3 regions of the Marinomonas foliarum genome follow, and region 1 is predicted to be linked to each of the others. Evidence: predicted binding sites of a transcription regulator. Region 1 holds the regulator's gene; each other region holds the start of a gene.

Region 1 (6,665 bases):
TGCAAAAAGCTATAAAAAACGCAAAGTTGTAAAAGATGTATCAATTTCTGTTGAATCAGGACAAGCGGTTGGTCTATTAGGACCAAACGGAGCAGGGAAAACCACTTGCTTCTATATGATTGTTGGCATGGTAGCAAATGACGCTGGCGGCATTTTTATTGATGGCGTAGATATAACCCACGACGCAATGCATACACGTGCACAAAAAGGCATTGGCTACCTTCCTCAGGAAGCATCTATTTTCCGAAAGATGTCGGTAGAAGATAACATATTAGCTATCTTAGAAACCCGAAAAGAGCTAAATAAAAGCCAACAACAAGAGAGACTTGAGGCTCTTTTAGAAGAGTTTCATATTACTCATATACGCACCAACTTAGGCATGGCATTGTCTGGAGGAGAACGTCGTAGGGTCGAAATTGCAAGAGCACTTGCAATGAACCCAAAATTCATCCTTCTAGATGAACCATTTGCTGGTGTAGACCCTATTTCTGTTGGTGACATAAAGCTCATCATCAAACATCTGCAAGAAAGTGGTATAGGTGTATTGATCACCGATCACAACGTCAGAGAGACCCTCGACATCTGCGATAAAGCCTATATTGTTGGCAATGGCTACATCATTGCGTCAGGTGATGCTAGTACTGTCATCAACAATGAACAGGTTAAAAAGGTCTATTTAGGCGACGACTTCCGTCTGTAACCCCTTATCATTGCTGTAGAAAGGGAGTAGTATGCACAACTCGTTCCAATTCATTCAAACAAAAAGAGTTGCTCCATGAAGCAGTCTTTACAATTAAAGCTAGGTCAACAGCTAACCATGACCCCCCAACTGCAGCAAGCAATACGCTTACTGCAGCTTTCTACGTTGGATTTAAAGCAAGAAATCCATGAATTTCTAGAGTCTAACCCGCTCCTTGAGCTTGATGATGACGAGCAAACTCATAACGATATCCCTGCTAGCATTGAATCAAAGAGCGAAACAGAAACACCTCTAGACAACGGTGAAGAAGCGCGCGTAGAGTCTGAATGGACGGAAAGCATCCCCGAAGAACTGTCTATAGATAGTAATTGGGATGACACCTACCAAAGTTCAGCAGCGGTGAGTGACAGCCACAGTTTTGAAGGCGATAGCGATTTTGAAAGCCGCAATGCTCCAGCCGAAAGCATTCAAGACCATCTTATTTGGCAGTTAAACCTCACCCACATGTCAGATAGAGACCTCGAGATTGCCTATGCCATCATTGAATGTGTTCAGCCTGATGGCTACTTAAGCATTACCCCTGACGACATCTGCGAATCACTCAGCATTGAACTTGAAGACTTAGAAATGGAAGAAGTCATTGCTGTTCAACATAGACTACAGCGCTTCGACCCCGTCGGTGTATGCTCTATTGATTTACGCGATTGCCTATTAGTGCAATTAGAGGCTTTTCAAACACATCCTCTATTTAAAAGCACATATAACCTTATTGACCACTATTTACCCCTATTGGGTAATAGAGATTTTGCGCAATTAAGCCGCAAAACAAAATTAAAAGACGAAGCCCTAAAAGAAGTCATTAACCTAATCCAGCAACTAAACCCGCGCCCAGGTTCTGTTATTGATGCGGATGATACAGATTACGTGATTCCTGACGTATCAGTTAAAAAGCGCAACGACGTATGGCAAGTTGAATTAAACAATGACGCTCTTCCACCAATAAAAATCAATGAAACCTATTCAGCGATGGCAAGTACAGCTACAACAGCTGAAGATGCTTCTTACATCAAAAACTCTCTACAAGAAGCAAAATGGTTCATGAAAAGCTTGCAAAGCCGCAACGAGACACTACTAAAAGTAGCCAGTTGCATTGTTAGCAGACAAATCGATTTTTTCGAGCTTGGTGAAGAAGCGATGAAACCAATGGTACTTCATGACGTAGCTGAAGAAGTAGGCATGCATGAATCGACCATATCTAGGGTGACTACTCAAAAATACATGCATACGCCCAAAGGCATATTTGAGCTAAAATATTTCTTTTCTAGTCATGTTAATACGGCATCCGGCGGTGAATGCTCTTCGACAGCAATCAGAGCCATGATCAAAAAGCTTGTTGCCGATGAACCTGCTAAAAAACCTTTAAGTGATAACAAGTTAGCTGCCATTCTGGCAGATCAAGGCATACAAGTTGCTAGACGAACTGTAGCCAAATATCGTGAGGCGATGAACATCCCTCCTTCCAATGAACGCAAACGACTGATCTAAACGGAAAGCATTTTATCATGTCATTGAAATCATTATTAAAAGCAGACCTCGTTCTCGCAAAGCAAGATATCATTAGCAAAAAACGCGTATTAGAAAACCTCGCGGAAGTAGCATCTAACCGACTTCACTGTGATAACGAAGCGGTTTATGACGCCCTGCTAGGTCGAGAAAAACTTGGAAGTACCGGTATAGGCAATGGAATAGCAATTCCACATTGTAGACTAGAGTCTGCAAATCATACTGCCATAGTCGTGATGTCCTTAAAGACACCTATCGATTTTGACTCGATAGACAAGCGAGCTGTCGATCTAATATTTGCTCTGATTGTTCCGCCACATGAGTGCGACCAACATCTTGCAACATTAGCTCAAATAGCAGAATTAGCACAGTCTCCAGAGTCATTAGACAAGCTGCGTACAGCCCAAAATAACGAAGAGCTATTCAATATTTTTAACTCATTAGTATAGGTATAGAGCATGCTGGAAGAGTCTATTGTTATTATAAACAAGCTTGGCTTGCATGCCCGTGCTGCAGGCAAACTCATTGAAACAACCACACGCTTTTCTTGCGATATCACCATAGAGAAAGACGGCCGTAATGTGGATGGAAAAAGCATCATGGCAATGATGATGCTCGCTGCAGGAAAAGGCACCGAAATAAACATAAAAGCAAATGGTGAAGACGAACAAGACGCTATTAACGCGATTGTTGAATTAATTAACAATCGCTTCGGTGAAGATGAGTAAAGAGCACCATGTCGGAGCAAAACACCCTTAATCATTTGCAGACAGTTACCGAGTCCCTTGAGACCGGTGCTACGATGCAAATACGCTACCTACTTAACGGTGCCTTGCCTGCACAAGATGTTGCGCGACTACTAGAATCTTCCCCACCAAAAGAGCGCAAGCTCTTATGGGAACTCATCGAAGACAAAAACGAAGGCGAAGTATTACAGTATCTACCCGAAGATATTGGTGTTCAATTCATGAAAAACATGAACACAGAACGCCTAATCGCCGTCTCTGAACACTTCGAAAGCGATGACCTAGCTGACTTACTGCAACACCTACCAGAAAAAATTGTAAAAGAAGTTCTTGCGTCAATGACGGCGCAGGACAGAACAAGAGTCGAAGATTTATTAAGCTATTCAGAGGATTCTGCTGGCGGCTTAATGAACACGGATACAATAACAATTCGTCCAAACATTACCGTTGACATTGTTTTTCGCTATCTACGCAGGCACGCAAAAATCCCAGATATGACCGATAACCTATTGGTCGTAAGCCGCTCAGACAAACTGCTAGGCACATTGTCCCTTACAAAGTTATTAGTTTCCAACCCAAGCGCAACCGTGCGTGATATTATGGAAACAGAGTTTACCGCTATCAATGCAGAAACTCCCGCGAGTGAAGTCGCACAGTTATTTGAGAAAATGGACCTTGTCTCAGCTCCGGTTATTGATGGTGAAAGCAGAAAATTACTTGGCCGTATCACTATAGATGACGTGGTTGATGTTATTCGAGATGAGGCAGAACACTCCATGTTAAGCATGGCAGGCCTCGATGATGACGAAGACACCTTCTCCCCTATTATGAAAACCACCAAACGTCGTGCTGTTTGGCTAGGTATAAACCTTATTACTGCATTTATTGCCTCCTATGTTATTGGTCTATTTCAAAATACATTGGATCAGGTGGTCGCATTGGCAATATTAATGCCTATTGTTGCCAGCATGGGCGGCATCGCTGGCTCACAAGTACTCACACTGGTTATTCGTGGTATAGCACTCAACCAGATTGGAGCAACCAACACTCGCTGGCTTTTGAATAGAGAGCTTGTTGTAGGTCTTCTCAATGGCATTTTGTGGGCAACCGTTATCGCAGCCCTTACCGCTCTTTGGTTTGACAACATAAAGATTGCCTATATCATTGCGGGTGCCACCATAATAAACCTGCTATTTGCAGCAACCACTGGTACACTTCTGCCAATTTTCTTGAAAAAGATTGGTATCGACCCTGCCCTTGCTGGCAGCGTAATTTTGACTACCGTGACCGACGTGATTGGATTCCTTTCTTTCCTTGGTCTCGCTACTATTTTTCTAATATAGGTTCCCATGACAGACTTTGATCAATTTGAAAACGAAGAAGACATCCCTAAAAGTAAAACCCAGATCAAGCGTGAAATGGAAGCCCTGCAAGATCTAGGTAAAAAACTACTAAGCTTAAGTAAAAATCAACTTAAGAAAGTTGAGATGTCAGACACATTACGCGAAGCCTTTGTTGAAGCAGGGCGCATAAAACAACACGAAGCAATGAGAAGACATCTCCAATATATTGGCAAGGTAATGCGCACAGAAGACCACGAAGCCATTGCGCATCGTGTCGCTCTGTTTGACTCGACGTCGGCCGCTTACAATAAATTATTTCACCAACTTGAAGTAAAGCGTGATGCACTGATTGGTGAAAATAGCAAAGAGGTTTTGTCACAATACTTAGATGAAAACCCTCAGATTGAAGACATTCAATTGCTTAGGCAGTTAATTCGCCTATCACAGAAGGAAGTATCCCAAGCCTCAAACACAACAAATCGTAAAAAACTTTTCCGCTTTTTACGTGAAGCCGAAGAAAAGCGCTTGGGCCTAAAAGACTAACAAAGAAAACTAAGTCTATTGGAATTAACGACGAAAAGCTCCGGTACAGACATAACTGACCGGGGCTTTTTTAGCGAAATCTACGATGAACTAAACAGGGCATCTTTTTCCTGCAGCCATTCAGCCTTTGTTTTTCCACTTCAAAAACAAAAAAGCCAGGCTCTCCCTGCAAATCCGCCAAACACTCACCAAACGGCGAATATAAAGCACTATTACCATAAGTCTGTCTTGTTGAGTTATGCCAACCACACTGACCAACACCCAATACATAACACTGATTCTCTATTGCACGAGCAGACAACAATGTGCGCCAATGCGCCTTTCCAGTGACATAAGTAAATGCGGATGGCACTAACAATATTTCGGCCCCTAGACTTACCAGTTGTCGATATAGCTCTGGAAACCTCAAGTCATAGCAAATACTTAGACCAACTTTAAAACCATCAATGTCCAACACCTTTAATGATAATTCACCCGCTTCTATAACGTCAGATTCTTTATAAGAGGCCGCTTTATCATCGACAGCCACATCAAATAAATGAATCTTGTCATATCGTTCAAGCACTGCGCCATCCGGCCCAACTACCCAGCAAGACTGCCTCACACGCTCATTAGGAACCACACTGCCGTCAAACCTAAGAAGGGATGGATGAGAGCCAATAACGATATAGACAGAGTGCAATATAGCAAGGGCCTTAACTTCAGCAAAAATCGTAGCTTGATATTCAGACTCAGCCAAACGACGCATGCTTTTGCCATCAAACAAAAATACGTTCTCAGGAAGGACTACGAGACGCGCACCTCCATCCAGAACAGCTGAAGTAACGAGTCGCTTAACCTCTTTAACATTGCTTCGCCAATCTTTCGTGCTCGTCAGTTGAATAGCGGCAACAGACAATCTATTTGTCATTTGACTTACCCTGTGGCTGATATCGAACTGGCGTCATAACAGGATTATTAAATGAACCTTCAACCTTATATTGAACACTCGTTACCTTCGATAACTGATCACCTATTAGCTTATCAGTTATGAACAATAAACCTGCTAATTGAGGTGTCCCCCAAATCAAACCCGCCAAAGGAAGCGTGCCAGTTAAGGGGAAAGTCGCCGTTAATTTTTCATTCAATATTTCATTCACAATATCCGCCTCACCAGCAACAACAAGCTCAGCAGTCGGAGACTTGATGGTAATTGGAGAAACCGTTTTCAAAATACCGTCGCCAAGTGAAAGCACCCCTTTAAACTCATCATAAGTTAAGCCTGGCTCATAAACATCTGAAAAATCCAACAATAAACGTCGACTTAAGGCCCCTATATTAAAGATACCTAGCGCTTTCAAAAATGGAGGTAACTCATCAACTTTACTGAAATTACCATTCGATGCCGAAAAAGCAATCCGTCCAGATACAGATTCACGATCAAAATAAAATGGGTGCCCTTTCCAACTTAACCCCACATCGATGTTGTAATTTTTAGACGTAACAATGGCCTCGTTGGAAAACTTTTGTGTTAATTCTGCAAGGTCAGCACCATCAGCAGTAATAACTAGCTCAACATTGGAAGCTTTCCCACTGTCTTGCCAAAATAAAGAACCTTTAAAACTGCCCGTTTTTAACTTAGATGAAATAGGATCAACCCTTACAACATCTCCTTCTCTAGTTATAGTTAGCTGCCAATCACCATAGGGCTTTTCATTAAAATAAAGTTGATCTACCGATAACTTCATATTGGGAATTTGCTTAGCCGAGAAAGGTGCCGCTTTACCGCTA
Region 2 (6,665 bases), 760 kb from region 1:
AGTTCGAGCTGCCATTTTGGAACTCATCCCAAACAAACTTCCCTAACCCTGGGTTTTGCGCCAACATTTCCGCTGCAATCAACACCATCCAAGCGATACCCAATGACAAACGCAGGCCGGTGAACATCAAAGGGATGGCTGAAGGGATGACGATCTTCATCACATGCGTCACCCAACCAAGGCGCAAGACTTTCGATACGTTAAGCAGGTCCTTCTCGACTGCCGCAACACCCACCGCGGTGTTAATCAGGGTTGGCCACATGCAACACAAGGTGACCGTGAACATAGACGTCAGAAAAGATTTCGAGAACATAGGATCATCGGACACGTAACTCGCACTCACTACCATGGTGACCAAGGGCAACCAAGCTAACGGAGAAACCGGTTTAAATACCTGAATAACTGGGTTTAGTGCACTGTAAACAGAACGATTCAAGCCAATCAAAATCCCTACAGGAATAGCAATAAGGCTGGCCAGACCAAACCCTGCTAGAACGGTGTACAAGCTGGTAAATATTTGATCAAAGAAAGTCGGCTTACCAGTGTAATCCCGGATAATGCCAGCATAACTAGGATCTTTAGCCTGACGCTCTGCAATACGCTCTTCTTGACGGACGTAAAACTTATCCGCCTTAACACGTTCATTCTGGTGTTCTGCAACGAGACTATTCCATTGCTCATACACCACAACTGGACCAGGAAACTCTCCCAAAGAGGTATGAACTCGACTTGCTCCAACTTGCCATAACAAGATAAACACAAGAATGCCAAAGACGGGCAGCAGGATTCCCTTAACAGAAAAAGCGCTGATCTTTTCCTTTAAAGAAGCCATAGTTATGTTTGATATCATCATCTTTTTCTCACTTAATCTTGTTTGGTTTAGACCTGATCATCGCCTTTTAGACCAATCTTAAATCGCTTCAGATAATCGTTTGGGTGCTTACCGTCGTACATGACGCCGTCGATAAAGTCGCTTTGAGGTGGTTTAAAGCCGTCTTCTTTATCAAAATCTGGAAACTCATCAGCAGACATAACACCATCCTCAATTAAAGATTGTGCCGCTTGCGCATAAATATCAGGACGATAGACATCTTTGGCGATCTTCATGAACCATTCGTCAGATTTAGGCTCAGCGATCTGCCCCCAACGACGCATTTGAGTGAGATACCAAATAGCATCACTGTAATAGGGGTAAGTGGCGTGATGACGGAAAAAGACGTTGAAATCGGGAATTTCACGCTTGTCGCCTTTTTCATACTCAAATGTGCCAGTCATACTGTTAGCAATAACATCGTAATCGGCACCAACATATTGGCTACGAGAGAGTATTTTTACGGCTTCAGGACGATTAGCGTTGTTGTTTTCATCTAACCATTTCGCTGCGCGAATCATGGCTTTAACAACACGAATATGAGTATTCGGATATTCTTCTGCCCAGTCACTGCTGACACCAAATACTTTCTCAGGGTTATTCTTCCAGATTTCATAATCAGTGATGACTGGCACACCGATTCCTTTAAACACGGCCTGTTGGTTCCAAGGTTCGCCAACGCAATAGCCGGAAATCGTTCCCGCTTCCATGGTGGCTGGCATTTGTGGTGGCGGTGTCACAGACAACAAAGCCTCAGCGTTAATTTGGCCACTGGTATCACCTCGCGCTGGTGCGTAATACCCCGGATGAATGCCACCAGCAGCAAGCCAATAACGCAGCTCATAATTATGAGTGGAAACAGGGAACACCATGCCCATCTTGAATGGCTTACCTTGTGCTTTGTAACCATCAATCACAGGTTTTAATGCACTGGCGCTGATCGGATGAACTGGCTTCCCGTCTGCGCCATTTGGAATGTTTTTCTTCATTTCATCCCAAACATCATTGGAAACCGTAATACCGTTACCATTCAAATCCATACTCAAAGCCGTCACTATATGAGCTTTCGTTCCGTACCCAATGGTGGCACCAAGTGGCTGACCTGCTAACATATGAGCACCATCCAACTGGCCATCAATCACTCGGTCTAACAAAACTTTCCAATTTGCTTGTGCTTCCAAAGTGACGTACAAACCTTCGTCTTCGAAATAGCCCTTCTCATAAGCAATCGCTAATGGCGCCATATCCGTTAGTTTTATAAAACCAAATTTGAGCTCTTCTTTTTCGGCGTAATCTAGCTCTGCATGGGCAACGCCAGATAAAAGCGCAGACCCCATCAGTACAGAAAACCCCATTTTAGGAAGGGGAACTAAGGCTTTCAAAAATCTTAGGTTCATTGTCATACTCCGCATCTAAATACATTTAAAAAAGTAGAAAAACAAAAAAAGGCGCATGCAAATCACAATAAAAATGTGTTTGCAGGCGCCTTTGCCATTCAAAGAAAGTCCGACTTTGGACATTCAGTAATGTGGGTGACAATTAACGATCGTTGCCAATTTCACCATTTTTTCAAAATACTTTATCTCTATGTGATTTATAAAGCACGCAATGTGCCAAGTAAAACAAACGACTGATTTATATGATTTTTTGAATTTTATAACCCAGCTTTTTTAATATCGACACATTGAGAACCTTTATTTATGCCCAATTATCTTGCACAGCGCACTAAAACATCACACCATCAGATGCGATTTACGCAAATGTCTCAAACCCCTTTAAGATCCCCTCTGGATGTAAACGGACCTTTCCATGTTCCACCAAAGAAAGCCAAGCAGCTTCTTCAGCCTCTGGCAGCCGCCACTCTACAGTGTTTTTGTCTTCGACCAAGCCAAGCGCGTTATAATAAAGATCTTTACGATAAATCTGCTCAGCTAACTGGTTAAGCTTGGAAACATTATTGCCTAACTGTTGCCAACGATGCATCTGAGCCATGATCCATAGAGCATAACTCGGTAGCGGCTTATTAATGTCGCTACCAGAAAAGCGTTGAAACGCTTCCATTGGCCAATCAAACTGACTCTTTGGCTTAATAGAGCCAAACCCATATACCAACTGCTGTACAGTACAGTTTAAATAATCTGGATGACTCAAGATTCTAAGTAGTTCTGCTTGGTTTTCAGCTTCATCTACCCATAAGCATGCTTTTTCTAAAGCTCGAATAATTGCAAGATGTTGCGCTTGATTCTGTTCAGCCCAAATAGTGTTCACTCCAAACACTTTCTCTGGAGTGCTACCCCATATTTCATACCCAGTAACCAACATATGGCCAACACTTTGCTCAACCGCTAGGCTGTTCCATGGCTCACCAACACAATAACCATCTATGTCGCCGCGCCTTAGATTATCAACCATTTTCACCGGAGGAATGACCACTATCTGAACGTCTTTATCTGGATTGATACCAGCACGGCTAAACCAATCCCGTAACTGATAATTATGAGATGAATAGGGATAGACCATCGCAAAACGCAGTGGCGCGACATTATCACCTCGACTATCTATTAGCCTTTTTAAGGCAATGCCTGTTCGAATATCTAAAGAAGAGTCAGAAAAATGTTGAAGCTGGTCGTACAGGGCATTTCCAATAGTGATGCCGTTACCATTATGACTTACAGTAAAACTGGTTTGCATGGCCGTTTTTATACTGCCTATTCCTAAGCTAGCGGCGATCGGCATAGATGACAGCATGTGCGCACCATCTAACAAATTGAACGCCACTTTATCGCGAATGCTCGCCCAAGATGCTTCTTTCGAAAGCACAGCATTAACACCCTCACTGGTAAAAAAGCCCTTCTCTTGAGCGACAACAAAAGGCGCACAATCGATAAGTGGGATAAAACCGATACGAACAGGCTCGCTATTTTGAATAACATTATTTGGCTGTATCAGGTTCATTTAGAACCTCCCATTAATTCCATCACAGATATGATATTTCGAGCTACATCAGTCATACGCTGACTACGATCCATCGCGAGTTTTCTTAACGCTTTATAAGCAGCAGGCTCATCACATTGCTGATGTTTCATTATCAGTCCTTTTGCTTTATCGATAAGCTTCCGGTCTTCAAGCTGGCTTTTTACGGATTCTAATTCTGACCGTAATGCCTGAAATTCTCGAAACCTTGCAATGGCAACTTGTAGCAAGGCTTTTACACTACCGCTGTTAACACCGTCTACAACATAAGCGCTCACTCCTGCTCGAATAGCCGCTTCGACGTGCCTAGAGTCACCTTCTTCAGCAAACATAACAATAGGACGAGGATTATCTTGAGTAAGGCGAGACATATTTTCCAACATGTCTCGGTCCGGCGATTCAATATCTATAATAACCATATCTGGTTGGAATTCTGCCACTGCTTCCGTCAGGTTTTTAGCATTCTCTAACCGTCTAATGACACGATAGCCACTGTCAATCATAGCTTGCTCTACAATAGCGGCTCTTGCAGGCTCATTATCAACCAACATTACGGTCAACTCTTTTTCGGGGGGAGCGGACATGGTGCATTCTCTTTAAAAACGTAAGGTTACGTTTAAAAACTGCAATATATGCGCCATTACGACACACAAAAAGTAGATAAATAAAGAGAGAAAATAGCGGGAAAACACTACAAGAGCGGGAAAACACCCTTAAACTCTGTGCTTGAAGAAATAAAAAAGTTATAAACGAACCAAATTGGCGCAAAAAACATTTAAAAACAGTTCAATGCACCAAGTTTTGTGTTTGTATCAAAAGCGCCAAAGCTAAGCGGTCTTTTGTATTGGTTTTCTTAAATGTTGAAGTAAGGTGTGCTTTCACTGTACGCTCGGTAATTTCTAACTCTAAAGCAATCTGCTTGTTTGAAAGGCCTCTCGAAATACATATAGCCACACTCAACTCCCGATCAGATAAATGCTCTAACGCATTATTAGAGGTTATTTCAGGCAGCGCGGATTGTTGAATTAATTGCTGTATAAAGGCCCTCCCCCCCCAAATTTCACCAGAGTCAATGACAGACAACACCAGTGATAATTGCTCCTTACCAATATAAGGCGCACATTGCCCATTTACGCCTACTGAAAATAATCTCAGCGCCGCACTTTGGCTAAGTTGGTTAGGGAAAACCACTTTTTTTTGATTGGGAAATTTTAAACAAAATTTTGCAACATCTTCGACATCTTTGGAAAAAGATTCATTTCCTAAATACATAAAGCAATACTCGTATTCAGAGGGTGTTGCAGTTAACGCTTGACTCATCTCTTCTAGTGTCTCAACTCGAAATAATGAAATTCCGACTGTGACTACTTGACTCCAATGCATCCATACTGCGTCATCTGTATTCCAACACAAAATTTTCAAAATAAATCTCATCCTATCGAGTACGATCTTGCTATTCTAACCAGCTAACAATGACAGTCTGTTAACATTTGTTACCGAATATAACGCTTGCTGTTATTTTTGTAATTAGCGCTCACGAAGTGCGTTCTGTTTAGCTTTTAGAATTGGTTTCAACAAATAATCAAGTAGTGTTTTCTTACCCGTAATAATATCCACCGTCGCTTGCATACCAGGAATAATTGGCAGTTGAGCCTGCTGAGTACCTAGATAGCTCTTGTCTGTTCTCACCCTAACCAGATAAAAACTGTTGCCCTCTTCATCCAAAATTGTATCGGCACTGATATTCTCAACAACTCCAGGCAAGCCACCAAAAATAGCAAAATCATAGGCTGAAAGCTTAACAATCGCATTTAGATCAGGCTGGATAAAACCAATGTTTTCAGGTCGCACTTTGGCTTCAATTAATAGCGAATCTTCTATAGGGACGATTTCGAGCAAACTCATCCCAGGCTTTACAACACCGCCTACCGTATTAATTTGAATTTGTTTTACTATGCCTTTTACTGGTGACCTAACTTGCGTTCTAGACACTTTGTCTGCAAGTGATACGTTACTTTCACGCAACTGGTCCAACTTACTTCTTACGCCCGTTAGATCTTCTTGTGCATCCGCTCGGAATTTCGCTTCAGCTTCATCTAATTTACTTTGTGCTTCTTTTAAGGCTGAACCTGCTCTTGGAATGGCTAATTGCGTAGCTTCTAAATCACCTTGTAACTGATTCACTTGTCGCTCAAGTTGCAGTAACTCAACTCTAGACACAGCCCCTTGCTCAAAAGCAGGACGAGTTAAAGCCAGCTCTTCTTTGGAAAAAGCATAACTTTGCTTCAAGTTTCCCAGTTTCGCCTGTAATTCAACAATTTCTTGTCTGCGTTGCTCAATCTGTTGCTGAAAACTAGACTGATTAGTACGGAGCGATTCAAGGCGATTATTGTATAAATCAAGCTCTCGATTAACCACTTGTGGGTTTTCTTTCATGATGTCAGGATCAAATTCAGGCTTAACGCCGTAAGACTCTGCTTGAAGGCGAGTTGCACGCACTCGTAAATTAACCGATTCAGCTTGTTGCTCTCTCAGTGAAGATAGCGCCTCGGTGTTTTCAATTGTCATTAAGACCTGACCGTTGTCGACAACCTGCCCTACTTTGACATTAATTTCTTTTAAAATACCGCCTTCAAGGTTTTGGATCTGTTGAACCTGACTAGAGGGGATCACTCTTCCCTCACCAACGGTAACTTCATCCAACGCGGTATAGTTTGCCCACACTAATGCGACAGTTATAAATATAAATATTACCCATAAAATAATGCGACCTCCACGAGGAGTCCTCAGCATCAAAGCGGCATTTCGGTTAGTTAAATAC
Region 3 (6,665 bases), 1.0 Mb from region 1:
AATATCTGTCTGTGAGGTGCTGATTTGATTTGATCATATACTTCGTCATTAAGAATATGAATTATGATTAAGTCATTTTTTGAAATATCTTCATCCGTAAAATTTAAGTGTTTATACAATGAAAATCTTACATTAGAAAGTATATCTTTTTGTTTTAAATATAAATCAGGTATGGGCAGCGCTTTATATTCTTCATAGTTGACAGAGTTTTTATCTTTTCTAATGAAAAAATCAGAAAATGTAGAAATGGATTTTTCGCCATTAGGGCGATTGGAGAAAAATAATAACTCTAAAAAATATGTATGTATTTCAATTAAATTGACTAGATCAACTCTTAGTTGATTCGACCTAGAAAGTGAAAATAATGCCTTTTTACTTTCAAAAATGACGCTTATATCTCTGAAGAAATCGGCTATTGAGCTCTGTGGTAAACGATTAGATCCAAGAGATTGATTTGCCAATGTAGAATCCCACTGCAGCTTTGAGAGTAGCCCTGGTACTTCCAAATGATTGGATAAAACATCAAATCGCTTTTGATATAAGTCTCCAATGTTCTCATTGGTCAGTGCAACGTACGAGAACGGCGCGCTCATGGAGAAACCGATTTTGGCTCTGAGGTAATGAACCCTCATGTCATCGACATGAGGTGTTAATAGTCGATTAGAATTTGATGCGATACGGTCAAAATGCAGAGAGTTACCGCCATTAAACTCCGAAAATTGCCTAGTTAAATAAGAAAATTTGTTAGCAATTTTATCGACTAGCTTTTTTATCGATAATGTCGGTTCATCTAAATGCAGAAGACTCGCTGGCGATATTTTCAATTCGATTTCTGAACATAGGTCCGAATCTGTTGGTGTATTTGAGATAGAAACAGTTAGTGATTTCTTGTTAGTACTAAAACGTATTGCAGAAAGTGCTTTTTTTAGTGTCATGCCCGTCAAAAAGCAAAGTATTAAAAGACTATTTAATTCAGATTTTTTTTCATCGACGAATGCAATAAATCCCACAACAGATTGTAGTGATAATGATGAATAATCAAATACGGACTCAATTTCTTTATTTGCAGTGGTCCAAGATTTCTTCTTTACGAGAAATATTTTCGGTATATAATTATCAGAATCTTGTGATTTTATATCTTGATCTTGATCTTTTTTTTTGCTAGATTTCTTCTTAATTTTTAGTTCTATAGGTTTGTTAGGTTCGTCTTTTTTTGATTCGGGAAGATAGTTAAACCCTCCCCAAAATGAAAATTCTCGAAAATATTCTGTGTTATTAATATAACTATGATATCTAGATATTTCGAAGTCACTTGGTTTTTTTAAAAATGAGACTTTTTCAATGTTACTCATTTTTTTTATTGTCTTTAATCTGCTAATCTCGCGAACAGCCAAAATAAGTTTATATATCTTTGTGTCATTTTCATAATAGTCAACTGTTTTAAGTTGAGTGTAGCAGTCAGAAACAAAAGTAGATATTAGTTCTGATAAATACTCAGATCCGGCTTTTTTATCTCTTCTGTAAACATCATAAACACCAAAATATACTGGATAGTCGACACCTATGTTGAATGACACTTCAGTTGTCTTTTTATACTTTATGTTTTTAAAAATAAATAGAATAGCTTCTATTTCATCCATTTCTAATAAAAAATCCGAATGATAATTTAGCTTAATGATATGTAAAATGGATCTTTGACGTTGTATTGATGGCGGGACTGTTAACAGTGTTAAAAACTTTTTAAGTAATGCTTCGTTGTCTTTCCAAATCCCCAACTCATCCCAGAAATTTATTGTCCATCCTAGTGACTTTGTGAAATTACTTTCGCTCATATGATTTCTTTATTTTTTAAAATTTTCTCAGATAAGAAGTCAACAATTTTTTTAGTTATTTTTTTGTCTGATAATGAATTTTTTATAAAATCATAATTTTCTGAATTGTCTTCTTGATGTCTATTTCTCACCGATTCAATCTTTTTTATCTCAAATATTAGTTCAACTAAACTTAAGTTCGAATTAATTTTTTTATTTATCATAGAAATTAGTTCTCTAAGCTCTTCTAATGTCTGAGTGTTTAGATTATTGTTCTTTTTTAGATAATCTATAGTTAAAAATATATCATTCAATCCCGTTATTCTTGACTCGTAGATTGAATGAATGATTGATAATAAATTAATTTCTAGCTTGTTTGTGTGTTTTTTGTTTAGAAAACCATCTAGCTCCGACGTTAAAAATTGAAAAGAAAGATCATCGAAATTTACTATTCCATTAACGTAAAAAAATTTTAAGCAGAGATTAAAATGAATTTCTTTATTCATTTGAGAAAGTTTTTGTGATGCTATCTCATTATCGCAAAATATTTTGTTAATGAATCCAAGTTGTCGCATTTTTTTTGGACATAGTATTTTTAATGCGGTGTTTTCTGATGTGATTTCTTCAATAATAGATTTGAATTTATTTTTTCTCGGTAGATATTTCAGTGTTTTCAATTTATAAAAATCTTGTATTTCTTGAATTGATCGGTTCGTTTGATTGATTACTAAAGCGAGTGTTCTATAGTTTTTATTAGTTTTTTTAAGTGCTTTCTTTAGTTCATAGTCGCAATCATTAACTAATAAAAACTCATGTTCTTTTTTGAAAATTATTGGGTAGTGTTCCAGGAAAAAATCTGAATTTTCTGCTTTGTTTTTTGATAGTCGATTATAGAAAATACCAATATTCATCATCTCAATTACAAAAAATGTCTCTGATAAGAACAATGTTTCGTCACTATAATTCATTAATAACTCTACTTTTATTATGTCTTTATAAGAATGATATTTAAAAACATATACCATAAAAAATTGAATGTCTAGTCTTTTTTTAAAACTAATTTAAGAGTTGACCTCGCTATATTGTTGTTAATTTATAAATAAACTAAAAAGATAATTTAGTTTATTTAAGTAGTTAATTTATATATAAACTAAAAAGATGGTTTGGATTATTTTAGTAGTTAATTTATATGTAAACTAAAAAGATGGTTTGGATTATTTTAGTAGTTAATTTATATGTAAACTAACTTATAATTTTTTAAAAAGTATAAGTTGTATATAATAGTTTATATTTAAATTAAATATTTTCTCGTCTGCTCATAATCAAATTAAAAAAATCACACTTACAAAAATTAACTTTGTTTTTGATGCTGCTTAAAACTAAACTGTATATCCATAAGGGCTATCCATTTAGAGCAACCAATGTCAATATATAGTGATGAACAAAAAATCTTCTTCACTCAAAGCGGGTATTGATTACCCTAAAAATTGGGGTCAATTTGTTGACTGGTTTCACGATGAGCAAGCTTGTCGTGATTATCTACACACGCTTCGTTGGCCTAATGGTTTCATATGCCCGAATTGTTTAGCAAATAATGTGCCCTATACTCTTCCCAAAAATAAACTTAAATGCGTTCAGTGTCGGAAACAAACTTCTGTCACAGCAGGTACTATTTTTGATAAAACCAGAACGCCTCTTAAGGATTGGTTTGCTGCGATTTGGTATCTCACCAATCAAAAAAATGGAGTGAGTGCGCTTGGCATACAGAGTTTGCTCGGGCTTGGCAGTTATCAAACGGCTTGGGCGATATTGCATAGATTACGTTACGCAATGATCAACCCTGAAAGAGATAAATTATCTGGACTTGTTGAGGTAGACGAAACCTTTGTTGGTGGTGTAGTCGATACAAATCAACAAGATAAGAAGAAATTTGTTGTGTTAATTGCAATAGAGTTAATAGAACCAAAAGGGTTTGGTCGCATTAGATTACGACAGGTCGACAAAGCGACAAAAAACAACATTGAGCAATTCATAAAAGATGTTATTGAGCCGAATAGTCAAATTCACACAGACGGATCGGCGGCTTATGGTTCCGTTGATAACATGGGATATTCAAGAAAAAAGACCGTACATCTTGGTTCAAATATACCAGCCCACGAAACCATGCCAGGCGTACACCGTGTGGCTTCTTTACTGAAACGCTGGTTGTTGGGAACCTATCAAGGTGCAGTTCAATCTAAACAGCTCGATTACTATTTGGATGAATATACCTTTAGATTTAATAGAAGAAAATCTCGGTCTAGAGGGCTATTGTTTTATCGATTACTTGAACAATCAGTCACAACAAAACCCCTAACCTATAAGGGCATTAAAACCAGATAAACACTAGATGTAGTGTCTGGTTGCTCTAAATGGATAGCCCTTATGTATATACAGTATAATTTCATACTTACTCAAATATCAATGATTTTAGAACTACTGCTTTTCGAGCCTGTGGCAATAAGCTCTCCCGTCACCTGCTCAATGAAGCCAACAAGTGCTTGTCCAGCGCTGGAGCTTATCTAAAAGAAGGCACGATTGTCGACGCGACTATTATCGAGGCGGCCAGTTCGACCAAGAATAAAGCGAAAGCACACGATCCAGAGATGCACCAGACTCAAAAAGGAAACAATGGTTCTTCGGTTTAAAAGCTCATATTGGTGTAGACGCGAGAACAGGCCTGACGCACAGTTTAAGTACAACAGCCGTCAACGTACATGACATCACAGAGACAGAAAATCTGCTTCATGGTGAGGAACGCTTTATCTCGGCGGATTTAGGTTATCGAGGTGCACAAAAACGAGAGGAATTAAAAGACATCGAGGCGGATTGCTGATTGCCGCTACTTATAAAAAGAAAGGGCCAAGAAAGGTGCGCCTTCTCAAGAAGCCCACGATAACAAATAAGCAACCTATCCGAACGGAATACATAAAAGCCAGTATCAGGGAAAAAGTAGAGCACCCGTTTCGGATCATAAAGCGTCAGTTTGGTTTTAGGAAAATCGTCTATCGCGGCTTAGAGAAAAATGATAACAAACTGGCGATGATGTTTGCCTTATCTAATGTATTTAGAGTTGACCAGATGATACGGGCAGCGAGGGGTTAATCCGTTTAAAAGCCCTTCAACAAGGTTGAAGGTCTAAAAGTAATGAAGTGGGTGACATTTTTATTAGCCGAGTTAGAAACACTGGCTACTGTTCAACTTCTTAATCCTAGTTTCCTTGGCTGCATCTGCACCAAATTAGTAATTTATGTACGCTGATAGTGCATTGGGATGTAATAAAAAATGATTGTAACAAGCAATAAATTTTAAGGTGTGCAAGTGGTACATTTTAGTGGCTACTAAATGACTTTTTTGTCAGATAATATTTTAATTTTAGGCGAGTAACTTTTTGGCATAAGCATTGCTATTTACTAGTTTTAAACCTTTAAAATATGGAAAATAATTATGAGTCAACCTAGTGATTACCCATTGAGCGCTGTACCAGTTGACCAGCGTAAAGGGATGTGGTCCATGATGTCTGTGCTTCTAGGCTTTACATTTTTTACTTCAACTATGTGGGCAGGAGGAACAATTGGTAGTGCATTTTCATTTTACGAACTACTTGGGGTCATTTTTATTGGCAATCTTCTTCTTGGTAGTTACGCGGCAGGTTTGGCCTATATCGCATGTAAAACAGGGTTAAATACAGTGTTATTAGGTCGCTACTGCTTTGGACTTAACGGCAGTAAGTTATCTGACTTTATATTAGGTTTCACGCAAATTGGCTGGTATGCATGGGGCACAGCGACCATTGCGATTATTATAGTAAAGTTACTAGAGCTGCCTGAAACATGGTTGACACCATTAATGATCTTTTTTGGCTTTGGTTTTTGTATCAGTGCTTCCATTGGTTACAAAGCGCTTGAGCTCCTCTCAAAAATATCAGTGCCTGTAATGTTATTCTTTATTGGGCTAAGCTTTTATAAAGGCATCATCGATGTGGGTGGTATTGCCGAATTTGTTGCCATAAATCCTACCGAAAGTATGCCTATTGCAGCAGCTATTACCATGGTTTTTGGCACTTTTGTTAGTGGTGGTACACAAGCTACTAACTGGAGCCGTTTTGCTAAAACAGGCAAGATTGCGGTTATTTCTACTCTAGCTGCATTTTTTGTAGGGAACGGTTTGATGGTATTTGTCGGTGCGTTTGGTGCATCTATTTATCAACAGGCTGATATCGTTGACGTATTGGTTTCTCAAGGGTTTATGCTGATTGCTATCCTTATGTTGTTCAGTAACATTTGGACTACACAAGATAATACTATTTATAATTTCGCAGCAGCGGGATGTAATTTATTAAGAACGGACAAACGTCGTATTGTGACGTTTTTTGGCGCTGCCTTAGGCACGGCTTTAGCGGTCATGGGAATGTACAACATGTTGATTCCGTTCTTGATTTTACTAGGAACGTTTATTCCACCAATTGGTGCCATTATTATGGCCGATTTCTGGGTGAAGTATAAAGGTAATATGCCCAGTTTAGACACTGTCAAGTTGCCAAAATATAATATGACTGGGTTGTCTGCTTACGTGATCGGCTCTGGTTGTGCCTACTTCTCACCATGGGTTGCACCACTTGTTGGTATTGTTGTCTCTGTTGTTGCCTATACCGTGTTGTTACGCTTTACGTCGGAAACAAAACTACAAGCTCAGGGCGCTTAGTTAATGATTTCAATTGAATCGTTAAACCAAATCAATGGTTTAGAAACACTGCAATTAAGGGCTGGCAAGCAAGGAGAGCGGAATGCTATACGCTGGCCCTATATTGCTGAA

The links. The regulator sigma-54, encoded in region 1, starts transcription at its own class of promoters, with help from an activator protein. The targets are predictions, from matches to a motif close to TGGCACNNNNNTTGCTNT.
Region 2: the regulator sigma-54 is predicted to act here: its motif matches at 2,470-2,487, upstream of JSY38_RS16440 (CmpA/NrtA family ABC transporter substrate-binding protein).
Region 3: the regulator sigma-54 is predicted to act here: its motif matches at 5,243-5,260, upstream of codB (cytosine permease).

What each region holds. Positions count from the first base shown of each region.
Region 1 covers NZ_CP070273.1:314,857-321,521, forward strand. The annotation lists gene lptB (LPS export ABC transporter ATP-binding protein) at 1-700, shown strand, start outside; gene JSY38_RS01550 (RNA polymerase factor sigma-54) at 776-2,245, shown strand; gene ptsN (PTS IIA-like nitrogen regulatory protein PtsN) at 2,263-2,712, shown strand; gene JSY38_RS01560 (HPr family phosphocarrier protein) at 2,722-2,991, shown strand; gene mgtE (magnesium transporter) at 3,000-4,352, shown strand; gene yjgA (ribosome biogenesis factor YjgA) at 4,359-4,895, shown strand; gene JSY38_RS01575 (carbon-nitrogen hydrolase family protein) at 4,966-5,805, opposite strand; gene JSY38_RS01580 (YhdP family protein) at 5,795-6,665, opposite strand, start outside.
Region 2 covers NZ_CP070273.1:3,549,365-3,556,029, reverse strand. The annotation lists gene JSY38_RS16445 (ABC transporter permease) at 1-853, opposite strand, end outside; gene JSY38_RS16440 (CmpA/NrtA family ABC transporter substrate-binding protein) at 880-2,208, opposite strand; gene JSY38_RS16435 (CmpA/NrtA family ABC transporter substrate-binding protein) at 2,624-3,826, opposite strand; gene JSY38_RS16430 (ANTAR domain-containing response regulator) at 3,823-4,428, opposite strand; gene JSY38_RS16425 (response regulator transcription factor) at 4,631-5,266, opposite strand; gene JSY38_RS16420 (HlyD family type I secretion periplasmic adaptor subunit) at 5,372-6,665, opposite strand, start outside.
Region 3 covers NZ_CP070273.1:3,266,350-3,273,014, forward strand. The annotation lists gene JSY38_RS15195 (hypothetical protein) at 1-1,832, opposite strand, end outside; gene JSY38_RS15200 (hypothetical protein) at 1,829-2,779, opposite strand; gene JSY38_RS15205 (IS1595 family transposase) at 3,249-4,193, shown strand; partial or broken gene JSY38_RS15210 (IS5 family transposase) at 4,310-4,955, shown strand; gene codB (cytosine permease) at 5,298-6,554, shown strand; gene JSY38_RS15220 (PucR family transcriptional regulator) at 6,558-6,665, shown strand, end outside.